DNA from 2 places in the Streptomyces sp. NPDC006335 genome. Region 2 is predicted to be linked to the other one. Evidence: riboswitches for the same ligand, from Rfam matches in the RefSeq annotation. Region 2 holds a riboswitch; the other holds the start of a gene.
What was found. Region 2 has a riboswitch for S-adenosylmethionine ahead of thrC (threonine synthase). Riboswitches for the same ligand answer to the same signal wherever they lie in the genome.
Positions count from the first base shown of each region.

Region 1: it holds a riboswitch for S-adenosylmethionine, as region 2 does, so the genes downstream of both, ABZ098_RS02180 (aminotransferase class V-fold PLP-dependent enzyme) here and thrC (threonine synthase) in region 2, are expected to answer to the same signal.

Region 1 covers NZ_JBEXQX010000001.1:467,229-470,628, reverse strand. Annotated here, with positions in the region: gene ABZ098_RS02190 (cytochrome bc complex cytochrome b subunit) at 1-253, shown strand, start outside; gene trpD (anthranilate phosphoribosyltransferase) at 449-1,513, shown strand; SAM riboswitch class IV at 1,590-1,706, shown strand; gene ABZ098_RS02180 (aminotransferase class V-fold PLP-dependent enzyme) at 1,837-3,198, shown strand; gene ABZ098_RS02175 (serine/threonine-protein kinase) at 3,267-3,400, shown strand, end outside.
Region 2 covers NZ_JBEXQX010000016.1:43,635-47,034, reverse strand. Annotated here, with positions in the region: gene ABZ098_RS33880 (trehalose-6-phosphate synthase) at 1-743, opposite strand, end outside; gene ABZ098_RS33875 (glucosyl-3-phosphoglycerate synthase) at 813-1,757, opposite strand; SAM riboswitch class I at 1,906-2,064, shown strand; gene thrC (threonine synthase) at 2,082-3,362, shown strand; gene ABZ098_RS33865 (MoaD/ThiS family protein) at 3,398-3,400, shown strand, end outside.

The DNA.
Region 1 (3,400 bases), on a different contig from region 2:
GCCGCACGGTGAGTTCATCGAGGTGCACGAGCCGCTCAGCCAGGAGCAGCTCCACACGCTCACGGCGCACGAGCAGTACGCACCGGCGCAGATCGGCCCCACGGTCGACGAGAACGGCGTCGAGCGCAAGGTCAAGGGATCCGAGAAGCTGCGCGCCAAGCTGAGCGAGGCGTACTACGGCGAGGAGTCCCAGATCCCCAAGCCGACCGTCGAGGAGTACAAGGAGATCACGAGCGGCCACGGCCACCACTGATCCCTGCTTGTCGCTGCGCTCGCCACGCGCGGTAGAAGGGCCCGTCCGACACACCGGACGGGCCCTTCGCCGTGCCGTGCCATGGGGTGCGGGTTCGGTGGGGGCGTTCCGTCCGAACACCGGACGGGGCCCTGTGTCGTGCTCCGGGCTGGATAGGGTGTGGGCACGGTTTTCTACGACATCTGGAGCGGCCCCATGAGCGCTGTGACCCCCGCTGGAGGCGACATCGCGGCGGGCCGTTCCTGGCCCGAGGTGCTGAACGCCCTGCTGTACGGCCGCGATCAGAGTGCCGACGCGACGGCGTGGGCGATGGACCGGATCATGCAGGGCGAGGCGACCGACGCGCAGATCGCCGGCTTCGTGGTCGCCCTCCGGGCCAAGGGCGAGACCGTCGAGGAGATCAACGGGCTCGTGCGGACGATGTACGCGCACGCCAACGTGATCGAGGTCCCCGGGCGGACGGTGGACATCGTCGGCACCGGCGGCGACGGCGCCAAGACAGTCAACATCTCCACCATGTCGGCGATCGTCGTGGCCGGCACCGGTGCCACGGTCGTCAAGCACGGCAACCGGGCCGCCTCCTCCGCGTCCGGTGCCTCGGACGTCCTGGAGAAGCTCGGCGTCAACCTGGAGCTGACCCCGCAGCGGGTGGCCGAGGTGGCCGAGGAGGCCGGGATCACGTTCTGCTTCGCGATCAAGTTCCATCCGGCGCTGCGTCACGCGGGCGCCGCACGAGGGCAGTTGGGCATCCGCACGGTGTTCAACATCCTCGGCCCGCTGACCAACCCCGCCCGGGTGCGCTCCCAGGCGGTCGGCGTCGCGGACCCGCGCATGGCCCCGGTCGTCGCGGGCGTCTTCGCCGAGCGCGGCAACTCCTCCCTGGTCTTCCGGGGTGACGACGGCCTCGACGAGCTGACGACCACGTCGACCTCCCGCGTCTGGATCGTCCGCGACGGCAAGGTCACCGAGGAGAGCTTCGACCCCCGCGACGTCGGCCTCGACCTCGTGCCGGTGGAGGCCCTGCGCGGCGGTGACCCGGCGTACAACGCGGAGGTCGCCCGCCACCTGCTGGACGGCGAGAAGGGCCCGGTCCGCGACGCCGTACTCCTGAACTCCGCGGCCGCGCTGGTGGCCCTGGACCCGGGGACGGGGACGCTGGCCGAGCAGTTGCGGGCCGGGATGGACAAGGCCGCCGAGTCGATCGACTCGGGCGCGGCGAAGCGGACGCTGGAACGCTGGGTGGCCGCCAGCAACGCGTAACCGCCACCAGGGTGTCGTCCCGCGATCCGGACTCGGGTTGCGGGACGACGATCACTTCACGTACGTTCCTGTACCAGGTCATGAGTGACAGTCATGAGGCCCCGGCCGACTGTCCGGCAACCCTCCGTCCGTGGCGGGGTGCCCCGGGTGAAGACCAGGCCGTGAGCAGCGAGGTTCACGGCAAGCGCGGGCCCCTCTCGAAACCAGGGGTCCTGGTCGTTCGAGGGAGTCCTCCGTGAGCAAGCGAATGCGATAGGGCCGCCGAGCCCCGCCTCCGCGCACCCATCTCATCTTTCACCTTTCTCTTGTCACGGGAGTCCCCCATGTCTGTCTCCACCGCTGCCTCCGTCCAGACCATTTGTGCCCAGCTGCCCGTTCTGGGACGGGATGTCACCGTCCCGCTCGTCACCGGCGGCGAGGTCACCTACGCGGCCCTCGACTACGCGGCCAGCGCCCCCGCCCTCCAGCGGGTCTGGGACGACGTGGCGGCCTACGCGCCCTACTACGGCAGCGTCCACCGCGGTGCCGGCTACCTCTCCCAGCTGTCGACGGACCTGTTCGAGAACGCCCGCAAGACCGTCACGGAGTTCCTCGACTGCCGCGACGACGACCAGCTGATCTTCACCCGGTCGACCACCGACTCGCTCAACCTCCTCGCCGCCGCCCTCCCCGCCGACTGCCAGGTCTTCGTCTTCGAGACCGAGCACCACGCGAGCCTGCTCCCCTGGAAGGACGCCAGGGTCAGCTACCTCGACGCCCCGCGCACCCCGCGCCAGGCCGTGGAGACGCTGGAGAAGGCCCTCGCCGACCGGGACCCCTACGGCCCGGCCCTGGTCTGCGTCACCGGCGCCTCCAACGTCACCGGTGAGCTGTGGCCCGTACGGGAGCTCGCGGCGGCCGCTCACGCCCACGGCGCCCGCATCGTCCTCGACGCCGCCCAGCTCGCCCCGCACCACCCGGTGAGCGTCCGTGACCTCGACGTCGACTGGGTCGCCTTCTCCGGCCACAAGCTGTACGCCCCCTTCGGCTCCGGCGTCCTGGCGGGCCGCGCCGACTGGCTGAAGGCCGCCGACCCCTACCTCGCGGGCGGCGGCGCCAGCCGCAAGGTCACCCGGCGCGAGGACGGGGGAGTGGACGTGGAGTGGCACGAGAGCGCCGCGCGCCATGAGGCGGGCTCGCCCAACGTCATCGGCGCCTACTCCATCGCGTCGGCCTGCAAGGCGCTCACCGAAGCCGGCTTCGACACCCTCGTGGCCCGCGAGCAGCACCTGATCGAGAAGGTCCGCCAGGGACTCGCCGACGTCCCCGAGGTCCGCGTGCTGTCTCTCTTCGGCGACGACGCCCCCCGCGTCGGTGTGATCTCCTTCGTCGTCGAGGGCTGGAACAGCTCCCACTTCGCCGCCGCCCTCTCCGCCGAGTACGGCATCGGCGTCCGCGACGGCCTCTTCTGCGCCCACCCGCTCGTCCGCACCCTCCTCGGCAGCGACCCGCAGTCCCAGGGCGAGTGCGGCGCCCCCGAGGCGGCGCCCGGCGAGAAGTCCCTCAACGCGATCCGGGTGAGCTTCGGCGCGGGCACCCCGGACGAGCACGTGGAGCGGTTCGTGCAGGCCGTGAAGGAGCTGGTCGCGGACGGTGCGAAGTGGACGTACCGCACCGAGGACGGCCGCTGCGTCCCGGCCGTCTGAGACAGCGGCGGCCGGCGCGCGTATACGCTCCCCCTCAGCAGCCGTACGGAAAGCAGGGGGAGCACGGGGTGCAGGAGCTGCGCGAGACGGACCCGCGGACCATCGGGCCCTACGAGGTCCTGGGCAGACTCGGCTCCGGCGGCATGGGCGAGGTGTACCTCGCCGAGGCGCGCGGCGGGCTGCGGCTGGCCGTGAAGGTCGT
Region 2 (3,400 bases):
AGGGGCGGCACGCCCGTCGCGGTGTGCTCGATGCTCTTCGGCTCACTGGGGACCGGGCTGTACACCTGGATCCGCTCGGCGTCGATCTCGTTCGCGCAGGCCATGAACCCGAACGCCCACCGCCAGGTCAAAAAGCCGAGCCGGTCAGCGCCGAGCATGCCCCACACCAACTGCGCCCGGATGTCGTCCGGCAGCATCCGGAAGTACTCCACCGGCGCCCACGGCGTGTGCGAGAAGTGGGCGATGCGCAGGTCGGGGCGGAGTTCGCGGAGCATCCCCGGCACCAGGCACAGGTGGTAGTCCTGCACCAGGACCGCCGCCCCCTCGGCCGCCTCCTGAGCGAGCGCCTCCGCGAAGGCACGGTTGTACGTCTCGTACGACGCCCACTGCCGCCGGAACTCCGCGTCGAAGGACGGCTCCAGCGGGGTCTGGTAGAGGAGGTGGTGGACGAACCAGAGGACCGAGTTGGCGATGCCGTTGTACGCGTCCGCGTGCACGTCGGCCGGGATCGGGAGCATCCGGACGCCGTCCTCGCCGACGCCCTGCCGTACCGCCTCGCGGTCACCGTCGGACAGCGCCGAGCACACCCACAGCGCGTCGGCCTCCGGCCCGATCGCCGACAGACCCGAGACCAGCCCGCCGCCACCCCGTTTGGGTTTCAGCGAACCGTCGTCCTGGACCTCGTAGGAGACCGGACCTCTGTTGGACGCGACCAGTACGTGGGCGTTGTGCGAGGGAGCCATGCCTCGACATCTAGCCCGGTGTCCAACCGCTCAAACGTTCCCTTTGGGAGCGCTCCGGAAGGGGCGCTCCTACGCCGCCCTTCTTTTCATGTACTCCGGGATCTCCGTCATCGGCGGCCGCTCCTCCGTGTCCACGGAGTACGTACGCGGCTCGAAGCCCTCCCGGCCGCGCTCGAACTGGGTCAGGGCGGGCCGGATCAGGTGGCCGCGGGCCAGCCGGAGCTGGGCGGTGCGGTAGATCGCGGCGGACATCCGGCCCAGGGCCTGCCCGTCCTGGTGGCGGTGCTTGCGCACCCCGACGTCGACCTGGGCGAGCGCGTCCAGGCCCACCAGATGCAGGGCGTCGACCAGCATGCCGAGCTCCACGCCGTAGCCGACGGGGAACGGCAACTGCTCCAGCAGGGAGCGCCGGGCCGCGTACTCGCCGCCCAGCGGCTGCACGAAACCGGCGAGCTGCGGCCAGTGCATGTTCAGCAGCGGGCGCGCCATCAGCTCGGTGACCCGGCCGCCCTGTCCGGCGGCACCGCCCAGGGGACGGTCGTACATGCCCTTGACCAGGTCGACCTCGGGGTCGGTGAGCAGCGGGCCGACGATGCCGGAGACGAAGTCCGAGGAGAACTCCTTCAGGTCGGCGTCGATGAAGCAGACGATGTCCCCGGTGGTGACCAGCAGGGACCGCCACAGGACCTCGCCCTTGCCGGGCACGGCCGGGATGCGCGGGAGGATGTCGTCGCGGTGGACGACCCGCGCGCCGGCCGCCGCGGCGACCTCCGACGTGCGGTCGGTCGATCCCGAGTCGACGACGACTATCTCGTCGACGAGCGGGACCTGCTGCATGAGGTCATGACGGATCACGGCGACGATGTCACCGACCGTCTCCTCCTCGTTGAGTGCGGGCAGGACGACACTGACCGTCCGGCCCGTGGCCCGCTTCGCCGCCATGATCCGGTGGAGCGGGCGATCGGTCACGGACCAGGAACGGGTCGCCAGCCAGCGCTCGACTTCGTTCAGCACAGTGCGCGGCTCCTCTGCGTGTGATCTGCGGGTGATCCATCTCGCCGTTCGGACGACTCTCTCAACTGTCCCGGCCGTCGGTTACAGTCTTGAACAACGCGGATGACCATCGCATGTCCAGGGTGGCCCGCCGTTCACAACTTCATACCGCTCATCCAGAGGGGCAGAGGGATACGGCCCGATGAAGCCCCGGCAACCCTCCAGTCGGCTCTTGCAGCGATCACTGACGATCGTCTCCGCGAGGCTCCCGACTCGGGAAGGTGCCAAATCCGTCTCACGGCGAAGTGCGTCGTGAGGAAGATGAGGAGAAAGGGCCTCGCCTCCATGGCTGCGCAGACTGTTGCAAGCACCACGAACTCCGTCGACCTGGGTCCCGCCGCGGCACTGAGCTGCCGCGAATGCGGCCACCGAGTCCCGCTCGGCCCGGTCTTCGCCTGCGAGGAGTGTTTCGGCCCGCTCGAGATCGCGTACGACTTCTCGGCCTACGAAACCGAGGAGCTCCGCAAGCGCATCGAGGCGGGACCCGCGAACATCTGGCGCTACGCCCCGCTGCTGCCCGTCCCCGCGGACGTGGCGGACAAGCCCAACATCAACCCCGGCTGGACCCACCTCGTCAAGGCCGACAACCTCGCCCGCGAGCTCGGCGTGACCGGCGGCCTGTACATCAAGGACGACTCCGGCAACCCGACGCACTCCTTCAAGGACCGCGTCGTCGCGCAGGCCCTGGAGGCCGCGCGTGCCTTCGGCTTCACCACGCTCTCCTGCTCCTCCACCGGCAACCTGGCCGGCGCGGTGGGTGCCGCCGCGGCCCGGGCGGGCTTCCGCTCCTGCGTGTTCATCCCGCACGACCTGGAGCAGGGCAAGGTCGTCATGGCCGCGGTCTACGGCGGCGAGCTCGTCGGCATCGAGGGCAACTACGACGACGTGAACCGCTTCTGCTCCGAGCTGATCGGCGACCCGGCCGGCGAGGGCTGGGGCTTCGTCAACGTCAACCTGCGGCCGTACTACGCGGAGGGGTCCAAGACCCTGGCGTACGAGATCTGCGAGCAGCTCGGCTGGAAGCTTCCCGACCAGCTCGTGGTGCCGATCGCCTCCGGCTCGCAGCTCACGAAGATCGACAAGGGGCTCCAGGAGCTGATCAAGCTCGGGCTCGTCGAGGACAAGCCGTACAAGATCTTCGGTGCGCAGGCGGAGGGGTGCTCGCCGGTGTCGGTGGCGTACAAGGCTGGCCACGACGTGGTCCGGCCCCAGAAGCCGAACACCATCGCCAAGTCGCTGGCCATCGGCAACCCGGCGGACGGCCCGTACGTGCTGGACATCGCGCGGCGTACCGGTGGCGCGGTGGAGGACGTGAACGACGAGCAGGTCGTCGACGCGATCAAGCTGCTGGCGCGGACCGAGGGGATCTTCGCGGAGACCGCCGGTGGGGTGACCGTGGGTGTCACCAAGAAGCTGATCGAGAACGGGCTGCTGGATCCCTCGCTGACGACCGTCGTGCTGAACACCGGGGACGGTCTGAAGACGCTGGACGCGGTGGCGGGTACGGGTCTGACGGCGACCATTCGTCCCAACCTCGATTCGTTCCGTGAGGCCGGCCTCGCGTAGTCGTTGTTCGTTTACCTGACCGGAGGTCTTGAACCATG